4 regions of the Pantoea sp. GABEPS69 genome follow, and region 3 is predicted to be linked to each of the others. Evidence: predicted binding sites of a transcription regulator. Region 3 holds the regulator's gene; each other region holds the start of a gene.

Region 1 (5,758 bases), 510 kb from region 3:
GAACAGCGCGGCGTCGAAGGCGTTGAGATCCTGACTGGCTGCCGCCGCCATCTCTTTCAGCACGAACGGATGGCAGCGGATGGCGCCCTGACCAAAAATAATCATGCTGCGCGTCAGGATATTGGCGCCTTCTACCGTAATGGCGATAGGCGCACCCTGATAGGCGCGGGCGAGGAAGTTATTGTTGCCGAGCATAATGCCTTTGCCGCCTGCAATATCCATGGCGTCCATAATGGCGCGCTGGCCGCGGTGGGTGCAGTGATACTTCACAATCGCCGACAGCACTGCCGGTTTTTCGCCCTGCATAATGCCGGTAGTGATCAGCGTCGCCGCAGCGTCCATTACGTAAGCGTTGCCGGCAATACGCGCCAGCGGCTCTTCGATGCCTTCCATCTTGCCGATTGAGACTCTGAACTGACGACGGATATGCGCATAGGCGCCGGTGGCGAGCGCCACGCTTTTCAGGCTGCCGGTGGAGTTCGAGGGCAGGGTAATGCCGCGTCCCACCGACAGGCACTCAACCAGCATCCGCCAGCCCTGGCCGGCCATCTGCGGCCCGCCGATAATAAAATCGATCGGCACGAAAATATCGTTGCCGCGCGTCGGCCCGTTCTGGAACGGCACGTTGAGCGGGAAGTGGCGCTTGCCGATCTCCACGCCCGGCGTGCTGGTGGGGATGAGCGCGCAGGTAATGCCCAGCGATTCGGTATCGCCCAGCAGACGATCGGGATCGAACAGCTTAAAGGCCAGTCCCAGCACGGTCGCTACCGGCGCCAGCGTGATATAGCGCTTATTCCAGGTCAGGCGCATGCCGAGCACCTGCTTGCCCTGCCACTCGCCCATGCAGACCACGCCGGTATCAGGGATCGCACCGGCGTCGGAGCCCGCTTCCGGGCTGGTCAGCGCGAAGCAGGGGATCTCGTCGCCGCGCGCCAGACGCGGCAGATAGTGATTTTTCTGCTCGTCGGTGCCGTAATGCTGCAGCAGTTCGCCTGGCCCCAGCGAGTTAGGCACGCCGACGGTAATTGCCAGAATGCCGGAGACGCCTGCCAGCTTTTGCAGCACGCGTGCCTGCGCATAGGCGGAGAACTCGAGGCCGCCATACTCTTTCTTAATGATCATGGCGAAGAAACGCTGCTCTTTCAGATAGGCCCAGAGTTCCGGCGGCAGATCCGCCATCTCATGGGTGATGGCGAAATCGTTCGCCATGCGGCACGCCTCTTCCACCGGGCCATCGAGAAACGCCTGCTCGGCCGGTGTCAGGCGCGGCTGCGGATAGTTGTGCAGCTTCTGCCAGTCCGGCTTGCCCTGAAACAGGTCGCCCTCCCACCAGGTGGTGCCGGCGTCGATCGCCTCTTTTTCCGTGCGCGACATCGGCGGCATCACCTTTTGAAAGCGCTGCAGCGTCGGCTTTGAAAACAGCGAACGGCGCATCGAGGGGAGGTTAAGCGGCAGCAGAAGGATCGCCAGCGGCAGCAGCAGCCAGGGCGTCCAGATATGCGCCGCCGCCCAGGCAGCGGTCCACAACAGTAAAATCGCGCTGCTCGCCGCCAGAGAGACGCGGTGATAAAACAGGGCGCTGATTAACACCAGCGTCGCGAGGATCGACACAACCATCATAATCACGGCTCCGTAAGTAGTAAGAGGTCTGACCTGTTATGTGTAGAGGTGTATGCCACCTGCGTTCAATTAGCAATTTGTTTACATCGCAATTACAACCTTACTCACAAAATCGTTAAATCCGCTGTGGAGAGGAGGCGGGCTTTCGCGCGGCGCGCGCTTTGCGCCAACCCGCCATTCCGTTAAACTTGAAAAGTCACTCTTTTACTAACAAGGACATCCCTATGTACCAGGACATCATTCGCTCCGAGCTGAATGAAGCAGCGGACACGCTTAATACCTTCCTCAGCGACGAGGCGAATATTCACGCCATTCAGCGCGCGGCGGTGCTGTTGGCCGACAGCTTTAAAGCGGGCGGGAAAGTGCTCTCATGCGGCAACGGCGGCTCGCACTGTGACGCGATGCACTTCGCCGAAGAGCTGACCGGGCGCTATCGCGAGAACCGTCCGGGCTACCCGGCGATCGCCATCTCCGACGTCAGCCATCTCTCCTGCGTCAGCAACGATTTCGGCTACGACTACGTTTTCTCACGCTATATCGAAGCGGTGGGCCGTCCGGGCGACGTGCTGCTGGGGCTGTCGACCTCTGGCAACTCCGCCAATATCATTAAGGCGATCGAGGCGGCGCGCGCGCAGGACATGAAGGTCATCACCCTGACCGGCAAAGATGGCGGCAAAATGGCGGGCTCGGCGGATATCGAAATTCGCGTGCCGCACTTCGGCTACGCCGACCGCATTCAGGAGATCCACATCAAAGTGATCCATATCCTGATGCTGCTGATTGAAAAAGAGATGGTGAAGTAACGGTGCTGGCCGCCATCTTGCTGGCTGGCGGCTTTTCTGACTAAGGCGGTAGCTATGTGCGAATTGCTCGGGATGAGCGCTAACGTTCCAACCGATATCTGTTTTAGTTTTACCGGCCTGGTGCAGCGCGGCGGTGGAACCGGGCCGCATAAAGATGGCTGGGGCATCACCTTTTATGAAGACCGGGGCTGCCGCACCTTTAAAGATCCGCTGCCGAGCTATAACTCGCCTGTCGCGCGGCTGGTGCAGGAGTATCCCATCAAGTCCCATTCGGTGGTGGCACATATTCGCCAGGCGAACCGCGGGCCGGTCTCGCTGGAAAACACCCATCCCTTTACCCGCGAGCTGTGGGGACGCAACTGGACCTACGCGCATAATGGCCAGCTAAAAGGTTATCGGCAGCTGGAAACCGGCCACTTCCGTCCGGTCGGCGAAACCGACAGCGAGAAGGCGTTCTGCTGGCTGCTGCACAAGCTGGCGACGCGCTATCCGCGCACGCCCGCCAACTGGCCGGCAGTGTTTCGCTATGTGGCGGAACTGGCGGGCGAGCTGCGGCAGAAAGGGGTGTTCAATATGCTGCTGTCGGACGGGCGCTATCTGATGGCGTTCTGCTCGACCAATCTCTACTGGATTACGCGCCGCGCGCCCTTCGGCAAAGCACAGCTGCTCGATCAGGATGTCGAGATCGACTTCCAGCAGCACACCACCGCCAACGACGTGGTGACGGTGATTGCGACGCAGCCGCTAACGGCAAATGAAACCTGGCACCGCATCGTGCCAGGGGAGTGGGCGTTATTCTGCCTTGGAGAGCGCCAGAAATGATTTAGAGGCGGCTTCGGGATTGACGATCGCCGGGCTGCCGCTGTTCATCACATAGCTGCCGCTGGCGACGTTGACCGTCGGCGGCTGATGGTATTTCGCAAAGTACGCGTAGCCGGGCTGCAGCTCGCGCCAGAAGCTGGCGTAGGCGGAATAGCGATGGCGCTGCATGTTGGCGTCGGTCATGCGGAACGGGAAGATGCTGATGTTCACCTCTGACTGGCCGTTACGCAGCGCCGCGTTCACATAGGTGAAAATCTCGTCCATGTAGGCGTCGGTCATCGCGTAGCAGCCGATCGACTTACAGTCGCCGTGGATCATCAGATAGTTGCCGGTGTAGGCATGCTCGCGATCGTACTGGTTAGGAAAACCGACGTTGATAGCGCGATAAAAACGGCTGTCGGGCTTCAGCTGGTTGAGCCTCACGCTGTAAAAGCCTTCCGGGCTTTTAAAATCCCCTTCGCGGCGCTTCGGGCCGAGGCCGCCGGAGAAATTACAGATGCGATAGGTATCAAGCAGGCGAAATTCGTTGCCGATTTTGCCATAGAGCTCCAGCGTGCGTTCTTCCTTAAAAATCTGCAGATAGACCGGGGTACCGAGTAGCTGTTTCTTTAATTCTTTACTCACCGGCGTCGACACTGGCTGCGTCGGCTCGGGAGTCATTGCCATGCTGAGGGCTGGCATCAAAATCATCGCAAACAGAAGTGCGATTTTGCCCATGCTGTGTATACCTTGAGTGAAGAGAACGATGACGCGAGACGCGTCTCAGACTTGCATTATCGGAAAACTCCGCTACCGCAGCGCAACATTAGCATTGTCTGTTTTTTTATCAAGACGTCGCCAGGTAAATTCGCGTTTTCCTCAAGGTATGACGGCCAGAAATTTGTAAACTTTAGTGGCGACGGATGTTAAATCCGCTTTTCAGGCGCGCCTGACGCGGCGGCGCTTTGGCATCTGTACATCTATACAGTATCATAAGGCGTGACGGAAAGCGGATGGCGGGCAAGCGTGAAAATCATACATGTCGATATGGACTGCTTCTATGCAGCGGTGGAGATGCGCGACAATCCGTCGCTGCGCGATATCCCCATCGCCATTGGCGGCAGCCGCGAACGGCGCGGCGTGATCAGCACCGCCAACTATCCGGCGCGCAAATTCGGCGTACGCAGCGCGATGCCCACCGCCATGGCGCTGAAGCTCTGTCCGCATCTGAAGCTGCTGCCGGGGCGCTTCGACGCCTATAAAGAGGCGTCGCAGCAGATCCGCGAAATTTTCCTGCGCTATACCCCCTTGATCGAGCCGCTGTCGCTGGACGAAGCCTATCTCGACGTCACCGACAGCCCGCACTGCCACGGCTCCGCCACGCTGATCGCCCGCGAGATCCGCGGCACTATTCAGCGCGAGACGGGGCTGACCGCCTCGGCCGGCATCGCGCCGATTAAGTTCCTCGCGAAAATCGCCTCCGATCTCAACAAGCCCGACGGCCAGTACGTTATTACGCCGCAGGAGATGCCTGATTTTCTGCTGTCGCTTCCGCTGGCGAAGATCCCGGGCGTCGGCAAGGTGGCGACGAAAAAGCTCGAGGAGATGGGACTGCATACCTGCGCCGACGTGCAGAAAGCGGACGTGGCGCAGCTGCTCAAGCGCTTCGGCAAGTTTGGCCGCGTGCTGTGGGAGCGCAGCCACGGCATCGACGAGCGCGGCGTGGTGGTGGAGCGCGAACGCAAGTCCGTTGGCGTCGAGCGCACGCTGGCGGAAGATATTCACAGCTGGGAAGCCTGCCTGGAGATTATTGATTTTCTCTATGCGGAGCTGGAGCGCCGCCTGACGCAGGTTCGGCCCGACAGGCAAATCGCGCGGCAGGGCGTGAAGCTCAAGTTCAATGATTTCCAGCTGACGACGCAGGAGCATATCTGGCCGGAGCTGAACAAAGAGGATTTGATCGCGGTGGCGCGCAAAACCTGGGATGAGCGCCGCGCCGGACGCGGCGTGCGACTGGTGGGATTGCACGTTACGCTGCTCGATCCGCAGCTTGAGCGACAGCTGCTGCTGGGGTTGTAGTCAGACAGGGCACCTGAACTGAGCCTTACAGACCGCAAAGTGTTGGAAAAGCAGGTCGCCAGGCCTGAAGAGCAAAGCGTCCCGCAACAGGGATGTTGCGGGACGAGCGAGCATGGATGCGTAAAGCGACTTTGCGATCGGGCCTGGCGACCTGCGCAGACGCTAGTCTAACAGACGACGGCTCTTAAGGCGCCGGATAGGTGTAACGGCGGTGAATCGCCTCGATCCCTTCCAGAACTTCAGCATCCAGCGTCAGGTTGAAGCTGTCGATATTGATCTTCAGCTGCTCCATCGTTGTTGCGCCCAGCAGGGTGCTGGCGACGAACGGCTGCTGACGCACATAGGCCAGCGCCATCTGCGACGGATCCAGACGATGCTTCTGCGCCAGCGCCACATATTCCGCAATCGCCAGCTGCGACTGCTCGCCGCTGTAGCGCGTAAAGCGGCTGAACAGC
Region 2 (5,758 bases), on a different replicon from region 3:
TGGCCTTTGCCCCGGATGGAAGTCAGAACGTCTTCCAGAGAATCGAATAGACGCTGATAACGGGACGCCGGCATCATCCGGTCTGATGCCGGCATTATTCGTGGTAATCGCATCCGTGACATACTCTGTAGATATGAGACGCTCAGGTGTGCATAAGGAAAATTACTGTGAAAAATGATAATGCAGTGACACACGATCACCAGCCTGCTTCTGAACAGACGCGATCCGCAGACGCCAGTCAGTCAGTGCGTAAGGTAAGGGACCCCGTGTGCAGAATGTCCATCCTGCCGGAAAAGGCGCACAGCAGCATCAGATTCCATGACCATCAGTTTTACTTCTGCTCTGCCAGCTGCGAGAGCAAATTTTCAGCCCATCCCGATCATTATCTGAGCGGAAACGCCAATGAAGCCTCCCATCATCATGAAGCTAGCCCTGAAAGGGTAAAACCGTCATACCGGCAGAGTGAGAAAACGATGTCTGACGGCGTGTGGACATGTCCGATGCATCCGGAGATACGTCGCAGTGGTCCCGGAAGTTGCCCCGTTTGTGGAATGGCGCTGGAACCGCTTGTTGCCACAGCATCCACGGGCCAGGGTGATGAACTTCGCGACATGACCAGACGCTTCTGGCTGGGATTGCTGTTGACGTTACCGGTTCTGGTGCTCGAAATGGGATCCCATTTGTTTCCGCGAATGATGCAATTACTGCAGCCACAGTACAACGTCTGGCTGCAGTTGCTTCTGGCCACTCCGGTGGTGTTGTGGTGCGGATGGACATTCTTCTCGCGTGCCGGAGCCTCGCTACGTAACCGCTCGCTGAACATGTTTACTCTCGTTGCAATGGGCACGGGAGTAGCCTGGGTGTACAGCGTCATCGCCACGATCTTTCCCTCTCTTTTTCCTGCGTCCTTCAGGATCATGAATGGCCAGGTTGCCGTGTACTTTGAAGCGGCCTCCGTTATCACGGTGCTGGTCCTGCTGGGGCAGGTTCTTGAATTACGGGCAAGGGAACAAACGTCAGGCGCCATTACCGCGTTGCTGAACCTCGCCCCCAAAACAGCCAGACGTCTGGATCCTGATGGCCATGAGACGGATATCAAAGCAGAAGACGTCCTGCCTGGCGATAAACTCCGTATCAGGCCTGGAGAGAGTGTTCCGGTTGATGGCATCGTGCTCGAAGGCCGTACCACCGTGGATGAATCGATGGTAACCGGGGAATCAATGCCGGTTACCAAAACGGAAAATGACCGCGTTATCGGAGGGACCATAAATCAGACCGGTAGCCTCATCATGCAGGCGGAGAAAGTCGGTGATGAAACAATGCTGTCCCGTATTGTAAAGATGGTCGCTGATGCGCAACGCTCACGCGCGCCCATTCAGAGAATGGCTGACAGTGTCTCGGGATGGTTTGCTCCCCTGGTAATACTCATTGCAGCCGTCACGTTTGTGGTCTGGGCTGTCTGGGGGCCTGAACCCAGGGTAGCGCACGGTCTGATAGCCGCGGTTTCGGTCCTGATTATCGCTTGTCCCTGTGCGCTGGGACTGGCCACACCCATGTCGATAATGGTGGGGGTGGGCAAAGGGGCCCAGTCAGGGGTTTTAATCAAAAACGCTGAATCCCTGGAACGCCTTGAAAAAGTGAACACTCTGGTTGTCGATAAAACCGGCACGCTCACGGAAGGTGCGCCCTCGGTGACTGGTATAATCAGCCTGATACCGGGCGGCGAAGAGGCTCTGTTACGAGTGACGGCCGCCGTAGAAAAAGGATCACAGCATCCGCTGGGTATGGCAGTGGTCAACGCCGCACGTGAAAAAGGGATCACGGTACCGACAGTCAGTGATTTTAATGCCCCGTCAGGTAAAGGGGTCTCAGGGCATGTTGAAGGGCAACGGGTTATTATTGGTAATGAGCTGGCCATGCAGGATAACAGTATCGTTATTGATAACCAGAAGACCACTGCGGATGCCTTGCGCAGGGAAGGCGCAACCGTTATCTATGTGGCGAAAGACGGGCAGCTTGCCGGCCTGATCGCTATTTCGGATCCCCTTAAAGCAACCACGCCCGAGGCACTTAAGGCCTTACGTGGGGCGGGTATCCGTATTGTCATGCTGACAGGGGATAACCAGCTTACTGCTGAAGCCGTGGCGCATAAGCTCGGAATAGAAGAGGTCGAAGCCGGGGTTTTACCTGATGGTAAAAAAGCAGTGATTAGTCGGCTGAAAGCAACAGGCCATGTGGTGGCGATGGCGGGTGACGGCGTGAACGATGCACCTGCACTCGCGGCTGCTGACGTGGGGATTGCGATGGGTACGGGGACTGACGTGGCAATAGAGAGCGCCGGCATCACGCTTCTTAAAGGTGACCTGATGATGCTGAACAGGGCTCGCCATCTGTCCGAGATCACCATGAAAAATATCCGGCAGAATCTGTTTTTTGCCTTTATCTACAATGCCATCGGAGTGCCCGTGGCCGCAGGTCTGCTTTATCCGGCGTATGGCATATTGCTCTCGCCGGTAATTGCGGCAGCGGCTATGGCCCTTTCTTCCGTCAGTGTTATCGTTAATGCGTTACGTCTGAGAAGTATCAGGCTCGGCAAAGAAGGGCATTAATTAGTGCGCATTTGCTGACAGAAGGAGACCGTTATGAAAGTACCACTTATGCCGAGGTTGCAGTAGTCGAGCTCGCGGCATTTGTGCTTTTACGTTAGCACTGCTCACATCTGGTCGGCTACTGGGCTTATCTTTTACTGCTGATCCGGGGGGGATATTTCTTCCAGCGCCATCATTACGCGCTGGCTGAGGCTGTGATAAAGCCCGTAATTTGAGCTGAACACGTAAACCCGTTCCTGAAAATTCTGCGTCTTAATCTGGAACCATGTGGTGCCCATTTTTATTCCCAGCGCTTTTGCGCCAGCGCTGCGGGCGAGCACGCATCCATCATTGTTACTCAGCACCACCACAGGCTTCCCCCTCAGGTCGGGGCGGAATAAGGCTTCACAGCTGGCATAAAACGAATTTACGTCGGCAAGGCCAAACACAGGCATAGCTACCTCCGGCGTGCGCGCGTGCTGTTAAAAAACCATGTGACCACGCTGAGCAGCTGCAGCTCTTCAGGATAGATAATGGAATAAGACGGATTCATTGGCAGAAGTGCGAGCCGCGGGAACAGCTGAAGACGTTTGACTGTGAACTCACCATTTACCTCAGCAATAACGATATCCCCGTGGGTGGCTTCCTCTGCGCGATCAACCACCATGACGTCGCCATCACACAATCCCAGATCGCGCATACTGTGTCCGCTGGCACGTACGAAGAACGTTGATGCTCGTCGGCGTATGCAAAGCTCATTGAGATCGAGTTCTTTCTCCACGTAATCCTGAGCAGGGGAGGGGAAGCCAGCTGCGCAGGGCTCCGCATAGAGCGCTACGCGGACAGGCGGTGTGAAGACCGGTGGCCAGAGTAAGGTCAGGCCCTGTGCATAACGGCCCGGTTCATAATCCCGGCCCCCGGATGTACTGCCGTATAACGGTAATTGCGTTTGAACAGACCATAGAAATCCTCCTCTTAATTATACTGTTTATGCGCACAGCATTAATGAGGCAGTTTTATCTGGCAAGCAGAGCGAAACGGCTGCAGGCATTTAACCTGCTCATCTGTATGAAGGGTGACCGCTTTATTTCTTTTTGGCGCTGAACATTCACACACCATAAGCAAGTGGGGCAAATGTACGCAAGGCCCGGCGGTGTCTTGCATACCCTGCAGGGTAAACGATCAGGTTCTGATTCTGAGGTATGTGAGAACAAAAAAAGCAATGACTCGCCAGGGCGAGCCACTGAAAGACAGGAAGGTAACTTATACGGCGCATATACTGACGGTGAAATGTTACTTTTTAAGCCAGTTTTCCATCTGCTTTATCTCTTCTTTCTGAGCACTGATAATATTTTCAGCCATTTTTTTCATCTCAGGGTCTTTGCCATATTTGAGTTCTGTTTCAGCCATAGCGATCGCCCCCTTGTGATGCTCAATCATGCCTTTTGCAAAGGCCCTGTCGGCATCCTTGTCTTTTACCGCGTTCATCATGCCGTCATGCATCTGCTGCATACCAGACATGTAGTCCTTTGACGCCGGGGACATGTTCATGTCATGCGACATTTTCATATCCGGCTTCTGGGCCATAACGGCTGCCGGCAGGGCAAGCATCAACGCAGCCAGTGTCAGAGAAAATTTCTTCATGATTCGTTCCTTCTCAGCATCAGATAAAATCAGGGTTTCAGATCGTCATCAATTATCCCTCCACTCTTTTCGGAAGAGTCTACTGATGCAGATCAGAGAGTTGTCGTTACAGGTATAAGTCTGGAACAAAAAAGCATAAGCGCAAAGTCAGGCTGCTGGCAATTCCACCGTAAAGGTTATTAACTCGCCGTTCATCACAGCCTGTAACGAACCATTGTGTGCCTGCAGAATGGATCGCGTGATTGAGAGACCGAGCCCTGCACCGTCCGTATTATGCTGACGTGACGTATCTGCCCGGTAAAACCGGTCGAAAAGTCTTGTAATATTTTTATCAGTGATGACACGGGTGCGGTTCGATACGTGTATATAAGCCAGCGTTTCCCCCTGCTCTGCGCAAATCAGGATCTCATCGCCCTCTAAAGAATATTTTATTGCATTTGTTATGAGGTTACTCAGCGCCCGCCGAATCATCAGCCGGTCACCGGCAAAGCAGGCATCGCCCTCAAGATTAAGGGATTTTCCATTTTCAGCTGCCAGGGGTTCAAAATACTCAATCAGCTCGGTAATTTCAGTATGTGCCATGATTGTCTCCTTTTTGAGGGAGAGAAGGCCATTATCTGACTTAGCCAGGAAAAGCATATCGCTGCTCATTCTGGCAAGCCTGCCCAGCTCTTCTAGATTGGAAAAAAGGATCTCCCTGTAACTGTCAGCATCACGCTCCCGTGACAACGCGACCTGCGTCTGCATCATCAGATTGCTGACAGGGGTGCGAAGCTCGTGAGCAATATCCGATGAAAATTCGGACAGACGCCGGAAGGAGCTTTCGAGCCTCTCCAGCATGCTGTTGAACTCTGCAACCGTAGGCAGGAGCTCAGCGGGTAGCCGGTGCGCCGGCAGGCGCTCGCCGAGGTTATTAACGGTTACTGCCGAGGCCAGGCGGTTAATTTCGTTAAGCGGCCGCAGCCCTATTCTGGTGACAATCCAGCCCAGCAGTATCGATATAAAAATCAGGCCCCCGTTAAACCAGATCAGCCACTTCTTTAGCTGGGCAATAAAGGCGTCGTGAAGGCTCGTATCATAGGCAGCGGTTATCAGCATATCGCGCTGCCCGCTGGCATCCGGCACACTCACTTTTCTGACGATAACGTTATAGCGCCACCCGTTATCTTCAGTCGTCTGAAGGACACCGGGCTGATGTATATTAACGGCAAAGCGCTGTTCCGGAACCGGAAACCCCGGAGAAACATAGTCGGTCAGTATCCGGTTGTCCGCAGTTCTGACGGACAGATAAAGTCCACTATGGCCTACCATCGCGTCGGCTAACTTACGTGCCAGTCCGGCGTTGTTCAGGCGACCGCTATGAAACTCTCCTTCAAGCAGCTCGGTTGCCAGCTCAAGCTTTCCGTTAAGCAGCGTCAGATCCTGATTACGGAAATAGCTGTCCAGCGCGGTCACCAGTAAGGCGCTCGAAAGCAGCCATACAGACATCATGACGCCTGCAAACACAATGCTCAGCCTGGACGTCA
Region 3 (5,758 bases):
TAATCCGTCAGGCGCTGCGTTTTACGGTTGACGCAGCACGCGTAAATTAACTTTGAAACCAGCGATTTAAGCGCCATTCGCGCCGCCAGATCAGCCAAAGCGAAACGCCGCGCAGCGCAAGAAACACCGTGACCGCCAGCCATAAGCCGTGATTGCCTAACCAGGGAAGAGTCAGCAACGTCAGGAAGTAGCCAAGCGCGGCCATCGCCATACTGTTGCGCATTTCGCGTCCGCGCGTCGCGCCGATAAACAGGCCGTCCAGCAGATAGCACCATACGCCCGCCAGCGGCAGAACGATCTGCCAGATGAGATAGCGATCCACCAGCTGCCGTAGCGACTCTAGCGAAGTCAGCATCGACACAATAGCGTCGCCGCTCGCCGCGTAGATGAGCGCAAAGGCCAGCGCGACCATGCCCGCCTGTCGGCAGGCGGCGTGCCACACCGACAGCAGTCGCTCTCCGTCGCGCGCGCCGTAGGCCTCGCCAGAGACGGCTTCCACCGCGTAGGCGAAGCCGTCGAGCGCATAGGCGGTAAAGGTGATAAACATCAGCAGTACGGCGTTAGCGGCGACAATCTCCGGCCCCAGTCGCGCGCCGATAAGCGTCAGCGATGCAAAGCAGAGCTGCAGCAGCAGCGAACGCAGCATAATGTCGCGATTGAGGCGCAGCAGGCGGCTGATATCGCCGCGCCAGCTCTCTTTCAGCATCGCTATCGAGATGCCGCGTAGCTTCAGTACGCGCCACACCATCGCCAGCCCAACCGCCAGCGTGACATATTCCGCCAGCGCCGTGGCGCTCGCCGCTCCTGCCACGCCCCACTTCAGACCGAGCACCAGCCACAGGTCGAGCAGAATATTGACCGCGTTGCCCACCACCAGCAGCACAACCGGCGCGCGTGCATACTGCACGCCCAGCAGCCAGCCGAGGATCACCATGTTAGCCAGCGTCGCCGGCGCGCTGAGCCAGCGGATATCAATAAAGATCGCGGCCTGCTCCTGCACCTGCGGATCGCCGCCCGCCAGCCGACCTGTCAGCGCGCTGAGCGGCTCGCGCAGCAGGATAAACAGCAGGCCCGCCAGCAGCGCCATCAGTAGCGGCTGCGTCAGGGCGCGCGCCAGCGCCTGCGTATCGCGTGCGCCAAAGGCCTGCGCGGTGATGCCGGTGGTGCTCATGCGCAGAAAGAGTAAAAGCATAAAGACGAAGCTGGTCGCGGTCGCGCCAATCGCTACGCCGCCAAGGTAAACCGGACTGTCGAGATGGCCGATAACGGCGGTGTCCACTAGGCCAAGCAGCGGTACGGTGATATTGGAGAGGATCATCGGCAGCGCCAGCCGCCAGAGTTGTCGGTCGTCAGCAGAGAAGAGACGCATCAGCCGGTCCATGCCTGAAAACGTAAAAAGAAGCGAGGCGGCCCCGGCGCGACATTAGCCGCAGGAGGCGCGTGAAAAGATTATCGTACAGACGCCTGACGAAGGGATGCAGGCGTCTGAAGGCCAGCGGTCAGAGCCACTCGCCGTTGCGCACCACGCCTACCGCCAGACCTTCGACGGTCAGCGACTGCGTGCGGGTGTCGACGATAATCGGCTCGAAGTCGTTGTTTTCCGGCAGCAGATGAACCACGGTGCCCTGCTTTTTCCAGCGCTTTACCGTGACTTCGTCATCGATGCGCGCCACGACGACCTGACCGTTACGCACATCCTGCGTTTTATGCACAGCCAGCAGATCGCCATCCATAATGCCGATATCTTTCATCGACATACCGGCGACGCGCAGCAGGAAGTCAGCAGAGGGCTTAAACAGGTCGGGATCGACTTTGTAGTGCGTTTCAATATGTTCCTGCGCCAGTAGCGGCTCGCCGGCGGCGACGCGGCCGATTAGCGGCAGTCCGTTGGACTCTTCCTCTTCCATCAGCAGGCGAATGCCGCGTGATGCGCCGGAAACGATCTCGATAACACCTTTACGCGCCAGCGCTTTAAGGTGCTCTTCGGCGGCGTTGGGGGAACGGAACCCCAGCTGCGAGGCGATCTCCGCACGCGTTGGCGGCATGCCCGTCTGGTTGATATGGTCGCGAATCAGGTCATAAACCTGTTGCTGCCTGGTGGTTAATGCTTTCATCCCGCCCCCTGGTTGTTTATACAGTCGCTGTGAGTATATACAGGTATTGGCGAAATGAAAACCAAAACCCAGGGAAATAACAGCCGTTTGGGCAATTCTGGAAAGGCTATCGCAAATGGGTCCAGAGCAGCGCGATCCAGACAAACAGCGCCAGTATGATAGCGAGCAAGACGGCGGCGGAACCCATATCTTTCGCCCGCCCCGCCAGCGGATGCCGCTCCTGGCCGATGCGGTCGACCACCGCCTCAATGGCGCTGTTAAGGATCTCGACGATGATCACCAGCACCACCGATCCGATCATCAGGATGCGCGCGACGGAGTCGACATCCAGCCAGCAGGCGATGACGATGGCGACGATGGCGGCCGTGGCTTCCTGACGAAACGCGGCCTCATGCTGCCAGGCGGCGCGTAGCCCCTGCCACGAGTAGCCTGCCGCTTTCACTATCCTGAGTAAACCGGTGGTATTACTTGCCATTGCGAGGGAACCCTTTTAGTTGTTTGACGTCAATGTCTGGGCCAGGTGCGTTTGGCACCACCACAGATCTTCGCAGCACTTTCTGATATGCTTGCGGCGCTTTGCTAACAAGAGGCTTCATGTTGTCTATGTCAGGTTGGCGTAAACTTTATTATAAATTGTTGAATTTACCACTTTCCATTCTGGTAAAAACGAAGGCTATTCCGGGCGATCCCGTCTCCGAACATGGACTCGATCCGACGCGGCCGATTATGTACGTGCTGCCATACGATTCCAAGGCGGATTTGCTGACGCTGCGCCAGCAGTGTCTGAAGCATAATTTGCCCGATCCGCTGTCGCCGCTGGAAATCGACGGCGCGCTGCTGCCGCGCCACGTGTTTATCCACGATGGCCCGCGCGTATTCCCCCATTTCGGGCCGAATACGGAATCGGTGAAAATTTTCCACGAGTATCTCGATCTGCACCGCAACAATCCTCAGCTCGATATCCAGATGCTGCCGGTCTCGGTGATGTTCGGGCGCGCGCCTGGCCGCGAGGTTCAGGGCGACGATACGCCGCACCTGCGCGAGCTTAACGGGGTTGAGAAGTTCTTCGCTATCATCTGGCACGGCCGCGACAGCTTTGTGCGCTTTTCCCCCACGGTTTCGCTGCGCTGGATGGCGACGCAGCACGGCACCGATAAATCGATCGCGCAGAAACTGGCGCGCGTGGCGCGCATTCATTTCGCACGCCAGCGTTTAGCCGCGGTCGGCCCGCGTCTGCCGGCGCGTCAGGATCTCTTCAACAAGCTGCTGCAGTCCAAGGCGATTGAAAAAGCGGTGGAAGAAGAGGCGCGCAGTAAAAAGCTTTCCCATGAGAAGGCGCAGCAGAACGCCGTCGAGATGATGGAAGAGATCGCCGCCGACTTCTCCTATGAAGCGATCCGCGTCACCGATCGCGTGATGGGCTGGCTGTGGAGCCGTCTCTATCAGGGCATCAACGTCAACGGCGGCGAACGCGTGCGCCAGCTGGCGGAAGATGGCCATGAGATCGTCTATGTACCCTGCCACCGCAGCCACATGGATTATCTGCTGCTCTCCTACGTGCTTTATCACCAGGGTCTGGTGCCGCCGCATATCGCCGCAGGCATCAACCTGAACTTCTGGCCAGCCGGCCCGATTTTCCGCCGTCTGGGCGCATTCTTTATTCGCCGCACCTTCAAAGGCAACAAACTCTACGCCACCGTGTTCCGCGAATATCTCGGCGAGCTGTTCAGTCGCGGCTACTCGGTCGAGTATTTTGTTGAAGGTGGGCGCTCACGTACCGGCCGTTTGCTCGATCCGAAAACCGGCACGCTGGCGATGACGCTACAGGCGATGCTGCGCGGCGGCAAGCGACCGATTACGCTGGTGCCAATCTATATCGGCTATGAGCACGTTATGGAAGTGGGCACTTACGCCAAAGAGCTGCGCGGCGCGGCGAAAGAGAAAGAAGGCTTTATGCAGATGGTGCGCGGCCTGCGTAAGCTGCGCAATCTGGGCCAGGGCTACGTTAACTTCGGCGAACCGCTGCCGCTGGTGAACTACCTCAACAAGCAGGTGCCGGAGTGGCGCGACGCCATCGATCCGATTGAACCGCAGCGTCCCAGCTGGCTGACGCCGACTGTAAACGATATCGCGGCGCGTCTGATGGTGCGCATCAACGAAGCGGGCGCCGCCAACGCCATGAACCTGTGCGTGACCGCGCTGCTCGCCTCGCGTCAGCGTTCGCTAACTCGCGAGCAGCTGATCGAGCAGCTTGAGTGCTATACCGAACTGCTGCGCAACGTGCCCTATTCGCCGGAATCGACGGTGCCGCCGCTTTCAGCGGAAGCGCTGCTGAACCATGCCATGAGCATGAATAAGTTCGAAACCGAGCAGGACAATATCGGCGACATCATCATTCTGCCGCGCGAGCAGGCGGTGCTGATGACCTATTACCGCAACAATATTCACCATATGCTGGTGATGCCGTCGCTGATCGCCGCGATTATTCAGCAGCACCCGAACCTGAGCGAAGCCGAACTGCTGCGCCAGGTGCGTCTGATTTACCCGATGCTGAAAAGCGAGCTATTTCTGCGCTGGGAAATCGACGCGCTGCCGGCGCTGCTGAGCGCCCTCTGTCAGGAGCTGGCGCGTCAGGGGCTGATTACTCTGCAGGATGGACAGCTGCGCCACACCGCCGCGCGTTATCGCACGCTGCAGCTGCTGGCCGCCGGCATCCGCGAGACCCTGCAGCGTTTCGCCATCACCTTCTCGATCCTCAGCGCGAAGCCGACCATCAACCGCGGCACGCTGGAGAAAGAGAGCCGTATGCTGGCGCAGCGTCTTTCGGTGCTGCACGGCATTAATGCGCCGGAGTTTTTCGATAAGGCGGTGTTTACCACGCTGGTGCTGACGCTGCGCGATGAGGGTTATATCAGCGACACTGGCGACGCTGACGTCGAGCGTACGCAGGCTACCTGGCATATTCTGGCCGATTTGGTGACCAGCGATGTGCGGCTGACTATCGAAAGCGCGGTGGCGCACGAGTAGCCCGCCGCGGACAGCAAAAACCAAGGGCGACAGAGATGTCGCCCTTTTTTTCAGGCAGCTCCACGGGTTGATAAGCGGGAGAGAGGGACCGAAGAGCAAAGCGTCCTGCGACAAGGATAAAAACGTCGGGAACGTTTTTGAACAACGCAACGCGTTGGCCCGTTTACGGGTGCCCTTCAGGGATGAGGGGCATATACGCGCGGGCCGAGCCGGCAGGGATGCCGCTTTTTGCGTCTTTGCGATCGGGCCCTCTCTCCCGCGCTGGCACCTTGCCAGCAGACGCAAAAGGCGACAAATTTGTCGCCTTTTTGCTGTTAAAAAAGCTGGCTAAACGGCGGCGTATTCAGCACTACGCCAATAAACACCACCAGGCCGACATAGTTGTTATTAAGAAACCCCTGGAAGCAGGCGTCGCGCTCGCGGCGAACGATCAGCTTTTGCTGGTAGAGAAACAGCGCGGCGGCGCCGAGCAGCGACCAGTAAAAGAAAGCGTTAAGCTGCATCAGCAGTCCCACCAGCGCCAACAGACCCAGCGTTGCGAGCTGCAGCAGGCCGATAATCAGCTTGTCGTAGCGACCAAACAAAATCGCCGTCGATTTGACGCCGATCTTGATATC
Region 4 (5,758 bases), 520 kb from region 3:
TAACGCCTAGCGCCCGCCGCGGATCAGGCCACCCAGCCCGCGCCGCTCCATAAAGGCGGCGACCAGATGGCGGACCTCCGACGCGGTGTGCGCGCTCAGACCTTGCTCGCTCAGCTTTTGCGTCTCTTCTTTATCCAGATGGCGCAGCAGATATTTTACGCGCGGTACGTTCTTGCCGTTCATGCTGAGATGGTGATAGCCAAGCCCCACCAGCAGCGCGACGCACATCGGATCGCCCGCCATTTCACCACAAAGACAGAGTTCGAGATTCGCCAGACGGGCTTCGGTGGCGATCGCCTGCAGCGCGCGCAGCATCGCGGGATGCAGCGGATCGTAAAGGTTGGCGACGCGCGTGTTGTTGCGATCCACCGCCATCAAATACTGGGTCAGATCGTTGGTGCCGACCGAAACGAAATCGACGCGCGACTGCAGCTGCGGGATCATAAACAGCATCGACGGCACTTCGATCATCACGCCGATGCGCGGTTTGGGGATCACGTAGCCCAGCATCTCTTCCACTTCGCGTCCGGCGCGCTGGATCAGCCGCACCGCGTCGTCGATCTCGTCGATATGGCTGATCATCGGCAGCAGAATGCTGAGGTTGCCTGAGGCGACGTTGGCGCGCAGCATTGCGCGCACCTGCACCAGAAAAATTTCCGGCTGATCGAGCGTCAGGCGAATGCCGCGCCAGCCGAGGCAGGGATTCTCTTCGCTGATTGGCATATATGGCAGCTGTTTATCGGCGCCGACGTCCAGCGTGCGCAGCGTGACCGGCTTGTTGTGAAACAGCTGCAGCATGCCCTGATACTGCGCCACCTGCTCCTCTTCGGACGGGAAGCCGTTCTGCAGCATAAAGGGAATTTCGGTGCGGTAGAGGCCGATGCCGTCTACCCAGCTGTCGAGCGTCTGTTCATGCTCCGGGCTGAGGCCAGCGTTAAGCATCACCTGGATGCGCTCGCCGCTTTTCAGCTCGCCCGGCTGATCGACCACCCCTTCCGCCATTTTGCTCAGCGCGTTCTCTTCGCTGATCAGGCGCTGATACTCCTGCACCAGCACCGGTTCGGGATCGATTAACAACTCGCCGCGGTAGCCGTCGACGATCAGCAGACGTTTATTGAGCTGCGCAGGCAGGATATCGGCGCCCATCACCGTGGGAATGCCCATGGCGCGCGTCAGGATCGCGGCGTGCGAGTTCGCGGCGCCGTCGCGCACCACGATGCCCGCCAGCCGCTCGTGCGGCAGCTCCGCCAGCGTGGTGGCGGTGAGCTCGTCGGCCACCAGCACAAAACGTTCCGGCCAGGCATTGGTACCGACCAGCGAGTCATCGAGATGAAACAGCAGGCGCTGGCCCAGCACGCGCAGATCGCCCGCGCGCTCGCGCAGGTAGCTGTCGCTCAGGCTAGCAAACTGGGCGGCGAATTTTTCGATGACCTTTTTGACCGCCCATTCGGCGACCGATCCCTGCTCGATCTCGTCAAACAGATCTTTTTTCAGGCGGGCATCGGTCAACAGGTGGGAGTAAAGATCGAAGATCGCCGCGCTCTCTTTCTGCACGCCGGCGGCGAAACGTTTGCTGAAGCGGCGGAATTCGCTGGCGGCTTCGCTCATCGCCAGCACCAGGCGTTCGCGTTCGCGCTGCACATCGAGCGTCGAGGCGGCGGAGACCTGATCCAGCAGCGGCTGCGTTTCGTCGACCCAGCCCGGGGCGACGGCGACGCCTGGCGCGGCGGCGATAGCGCGCACCCGCGTCTGGCGGAACTGGCCGAACAGCTGGCCGAGCTGCGACTGCGACAGTAGGGTCGCCATCTGCGTCGCCAGCGTGACCAGGAAGGACTCTTCGCTCTCGTCGAACTGTCGGTGTTCGCGCTGCTGCACCACCAGCACGCCCAGCAGCTGCCGGCGGCTGATGATCGGCACGCCAAGGAAGGAGCGATAGCGCTCTTCTTTAACGGCGGGAATATATTTGAAGCTGGGGTGGCTTTGCGCATCCGCAAGGTTGATGGGTTCGGCGAGCCGCCCCACCAGGCCGACGATCCCTTCGTCGAACGCCAGCGTAACGGTGCGCCCGCGCGGTTTTTTCAGGCCGCGCGTGGCCATCAGGTAGTAGCAATGGTGATCGTGATCCGCGAGATAAACAGAGCACACTTCCGTGTCCATCGCCAGGCAGATCTCATTGACCAGGATGTCGAGCGCGTCGTTAAGCCGCGGCGCGCCCGCCACCTTTTCTACTATTTCGCGCAACTGAGTGAGCATAAGGGCGTGGCCTATCCTCTTTTCCGTCGATGGGCTGGCGCGCTGCGCTGCTGCCCCGCACTCTCCTGCATCGACATTACCACGCCAGCGAATTCCTTCATCACGCGACGATAGACGTCGCGTTTAAAGGAGACAACCTGACGCACCGGATACCAGAAGCTCACCCAGCGCCAGCCGTCGAACTCCGGCGTGCTGCTGTGTTGCACATTGATATCCGCGTCACTGCTCATCAACTGCAGAAGAAACCACTTTTGTTTCTGGCCGATACACACCGGCTTTGTGTCCCAACGCACCAAACGTTTTGGCAATTTGTAGCGCAACCAGTTTCGGGTAGATGCAAGTATTCGAACATCTTTACGGTGTAAACCAACTTCTTCGAACAGTTCGCGATACATCGCCTGTTCGGCGGTTTCACCCGGATTGATGCCTCCCTGAGGAAACTGCCAGGAGTGCTGTCCAAAGCGCCTGGCCCACAACACTTGTCCTTGCCTGTTACAGATTACGATACCAACATTCGGGCGGTAGCCATCATCATCGATCACTGGACTACCTCAAAGCTAAATTTGAATAGCCTGATTGTTTCACACTCCTTACAGGCGGTAAACCACTGGATTGCCGGGAAGAACGCGGCACCACACCTGGATAACTCACAGCATTGGCCAGAGTTATAAACAATTAAGGCGGCAAAGAGGCGATCTTATTCACGTTTTCTGTGGATAGCTTTGTGCAGAACACGGGAATTAGCTGAATAAACTTTTGCGTCCCTTATCAGCCCCGCATAGTGAAAAATGATTTTTATAGTTTAAAAACAGCAAATTAATCGACTCTTATTCAGAATAAAAACAGCCACATTTGCGGTGGAAGGCGCGAAAGCGTTTTAGCTGGTTAAAGATCAAGCGACGTCGTTTTTATCCACAGACAATGCAGTAAACTTGCTCACCACTGGATAAAAAAGCGCCTTTTTCACTAAAGTCAAGGCTGTAAATGGAACCAGTAGCGCGAGTGCAGCGGGGTTATCCCACCGATCTGTGGATAACTCAGGCGAAGATCCTGTTCATTATTGCCGTCAGTCCGGGATAACCTTGTACGGCTGTGGCAAGCCGGCACGGCGCGTAATTAAAAAAGCATGCGGAATCATGCTATTATCAGCGCCCTTTCTCCTGACGCCGCTGTGGGAAAAGTTTGCAGGAGAAAAGTTGTCTATTTTTTAACCAACAGAGTATTCGTTATGTTCCAGCTGCCTACCCCGCCCGAAAATGAAGCCGTTCTCCTGGCGCGCGCCCATGCGCTGGCGGGCCAGTCGCTGGCGGCCCTGGCCGAGCAGGCCAGCCTGCCGATGCCGGCCGATCTGAAACGCGATAAAGGCTGGGTCGGCATGCTGCTGGAGCGTTATCTGGGCGCCAGCGCAGGCAGTAAGGCGGAGCAGGATTTCGCCCATCTCGGCATTGAACTCAAAACCATCCCTGTCGACGCGCAGGGCAAACCGCTGGAAACCACCTTTGTCTGCGTGGCGCCGCTGACCGGCAACAGCGGCGTGACTTGGGAGACGAGCCACGTGCGCCATAAACTGGCGCGCGTGCTGTGGATCCCGGTGGAGGGCGATCGCGCCATTCCTCTCGCCCAGCGTCGCGTCGGCGCGCCGCTGCTGTGGAGCCCGAGCGAAGAGGAAGATCGCATGCTGCGCCAGGACTGGGAGGAGCTGATGGATATGATCGTGCTGGGCCAGGTTGAACGCATTACCGCGCGCCACGGCGCCTGGCTGCAGATCCGGCCGAAAGCCGCCAACAGCAGGGCGTTGACCGAAGGCATCGGCGAACACGGCGAGCCGATTATGACGCTGCCGCGCGGTTTTTACCTGAAAAAGAGCTTCACCGCGCCGCTGCTGGCGCGTCATTTTTTACTGTAAGTTCATCAAAGCGGATGCGTATAATCGCCGTTTACTTTTCGTTTAAGATTGAGTGTGCGCATGTTTGAGTGGATAACCGATCCCAACGCCTGGCTGGCGCTGGGCACGCTGACCATCCTCGAAGTGGTTCTGGGTATTGATAATATTATTTTCCTGTCGCTGGTGGTGGCGAAACTGCCTAAACATCAGCAGGCCAGCGCGCGTCGTCTCGGCCTGATGGGCGCCATGCTGATGCGTCTCGCCCTGCTGGCCTCTATCGCCTGGGTCGCACGTCTGACCCATCCGCTGTTTACCCTGCTCGATCACGCCTTCTCCTGGCGCGATCTGATCCTGCTTGGCGGCGGTCTGTTTCTGCTGTGGAAATCGAGCATGGAGATCCATGAAACCATCGAAGGCGGCGAAGAGGAGCACAAGACCAACGTGCACTCCTTTTTCGGCGCTATCGTGCAAATCATGCTGCTGGATATCATCTTTAGCCTGGACTCGGTGATTACCGCCGTCGGCCTTTCCGATCATCTCTTTATTATGATGGCGGCGGTAGTGATCGCCGTGCTGATGATGATGTTCGCCGCGCGCGCCATCGGCGAGTTTGTCGATCGCCATCCTTCGATCAAAATGCTCGCCCTCTCTTTTCTGATTCTGGTGGGTTTTACCCTGATTCTGGAGAGTTTCGCGGTGCATGTACCAAAAGGTTACATTTATTTCGCCATGTTCTTCTCGATGGCCGTCGAGTGTCTGAACCTGATGCGCGCTAAGAAAAGCGCGGCGTAAGATGTCAAGGGCGGCCTCAGGTCGCCCTTTTATTTTCAGATTCATGCGATAACGCAAAGCGCCAAAACCATTTATTACTACACTTTTTGCAGTTGATGCTGCGTGGCTTCTGACGGGGCGATGCGGTCCACTGGCTGACGGGAGTGAGAGGAATAAGCGTGATGAGAGAGTTGGCAGGCGTAGCAGTGTTGATTTTTGCCGCCGTGACACTGAGCGGATGCAGTTCAGATTATGTAATGGCAACGAAAAACGGCCAGATGATTATGACGGAAGGCAAGCCGACCATCGATAAAGAGACCGGTCTGGTGAAATATACCGATCAGTCAGGCCATGAAGTGCAGATAAATGGCGACGAAGTGTCGACCATTATTGAGCGTTAAGTGCCATTTCAGCTCACCTGTCCCGCAATTTGCCCGGACAGGTGATTTCCCCGATTTTCCCCACTTCCTTCCCCGCTGATTCACGCGCTATAGTCCCACAGGACACACCATTACATTCCATAAAAATAAGGAAGACGGCTATGCATTATCACCGCATCCCCCATAGCACGCTGGAAGTGAGTCAGCTGGGGTTGGGAACCATGACGTTTGGTGAACAGAATAGCGAAGCCGACGCCCACCAGCAGCTCGATTTCGCCCTCGCCAGCGGCATTAACTTTATCGATACCGCTGAAATGTACCCGGTGCCGCCGCGCCCGGAAACCCAGGGTTTAACCGAACAGTATATCGGCAGCTGGCTGAAGGCGCGCGGCAGCCGCGATAAAGTGATCCTCGCCAGCAAGGTCGCGGGTCCGTCGCGCGGCGCAGATGCCTCGATTCGCCCGAACCA

What was found. Region 3 encodes LexA, which represses DNA repair genes until DNA is damaged. Its sites were predicted from a motif close to TNCTGTATGTACATACAGNA; they were not measured.
Region 1: the regulator LexA is predicted to act here: its motif matches at 4,195-4,214, upstream of dinB (DNA polymerase IV).
Region 2: the regulator LexA is predicted to act here: its motif matches at 3,571-3,590, upstream of umuD (translesion error-prone DNA polymerase V autoproteolytic subunit).
Region 4: the regulator LexA is predicted to act here: its motif matches at 3,230-3,249, upstream of mutH (DNA mismatch repair endonuclease MutH).

Annotation. Positions count from the first base shown of each region.
Region 1 is NZ_CP118618.1:3,223,130-3,228,887, reverse strand. It holds gene fadE (acyl-CoA dehydrogenase FadE) at 1-1,620, opposite strand, end outside; gene lpcA (D-sedoheptulose 7-phosphate isomerase) at 1,845-2,423, shown strand; gene PVE98_RS15815 (class II glutamine amidotransferase) at 2,478-3,245, shown strand; gene dpaA (peptidoglycan meso-diaminopimelic acid protein amidase) at 3,216-3,962, opposite strand; gene dinB (DNA polymerase IV) at 4,272-5,303, shown strand; gene PVE98_RS15800 (NADP(H)-dependent aldo-keto reductase) at 5,488-5,758, opposite strand, start outside.
Region 2 is NZ_CP118622.1:50,031-55,788, forward strand. It holds gene PVE98_RS24060 (DUF411 domain-containing protein) at 1-50, shown strand, start outside; gene silP (Ag(+)-translocating P-type ATPase SilP) at 168-2,609, shown strand; partial or broken gene PVE98_RS24070 (DNA polymerase V subunit UmuC) at 2,759-3,037, opposite strand; gene umuD (translesion error-prone DNA polymerase V autoproteolytic subunit) at 3,046-3,468, opposite strand; gene PVE98_RS24080 (DUF305 domain-containing protein) at 3,882-4,232, opposite strand; gene PVE98_RS24085 (heavy metal sensor histidine kinase) at 4,380-5,758, opposite strand, start outside.
Region 3 is NZ_CP118618.1:3,734,845-3,740,602, forward strand. It holds gene dinF (MATE family efflux transporter DinF) at 47-1,369, opposite strand; gene lexA (transcriptional repressor LexA) at 1,500-2,114, opposite strand; gene PVE98_RS18200 (diacylglycerol kinase) at 2,221-2,589, opposite strand; gene plsB (glycerol-3-phosphate 1-O-acyltransferase PlsB) at 2,718-5,141, shown strand; gene ubiA (4-hydroxybenzoate octaprenyltransferase) at 5,456-5,758, opposite strand, start outside.
Region 4 is NZ_CP118618.1:3,216,910-3,222,667, forward strand. It holds gene ptsP (phosphoenolpyruvate--protein phosphotransferase) at 7-2,253, opposite strand; gene rppH (RNA pyrophosphohydrolase) at 2,265-2,795, opposite strand; gene mutH (DNA mismatch repair endonuclease MutH) at 3,482-4,159, shown strand; gene PVE98_RS15790 (TerC family protein) at 4,220-4,930, shown strand; gene PVE98_RS15795 (YgdI/YgdR family lipoprotein) at 5,092-5,310, shown strand; gene PVE98_RS15800 (NADP(H)-dependent aldo-keto reductase) at 5,451-5,758, shown strand, end outside.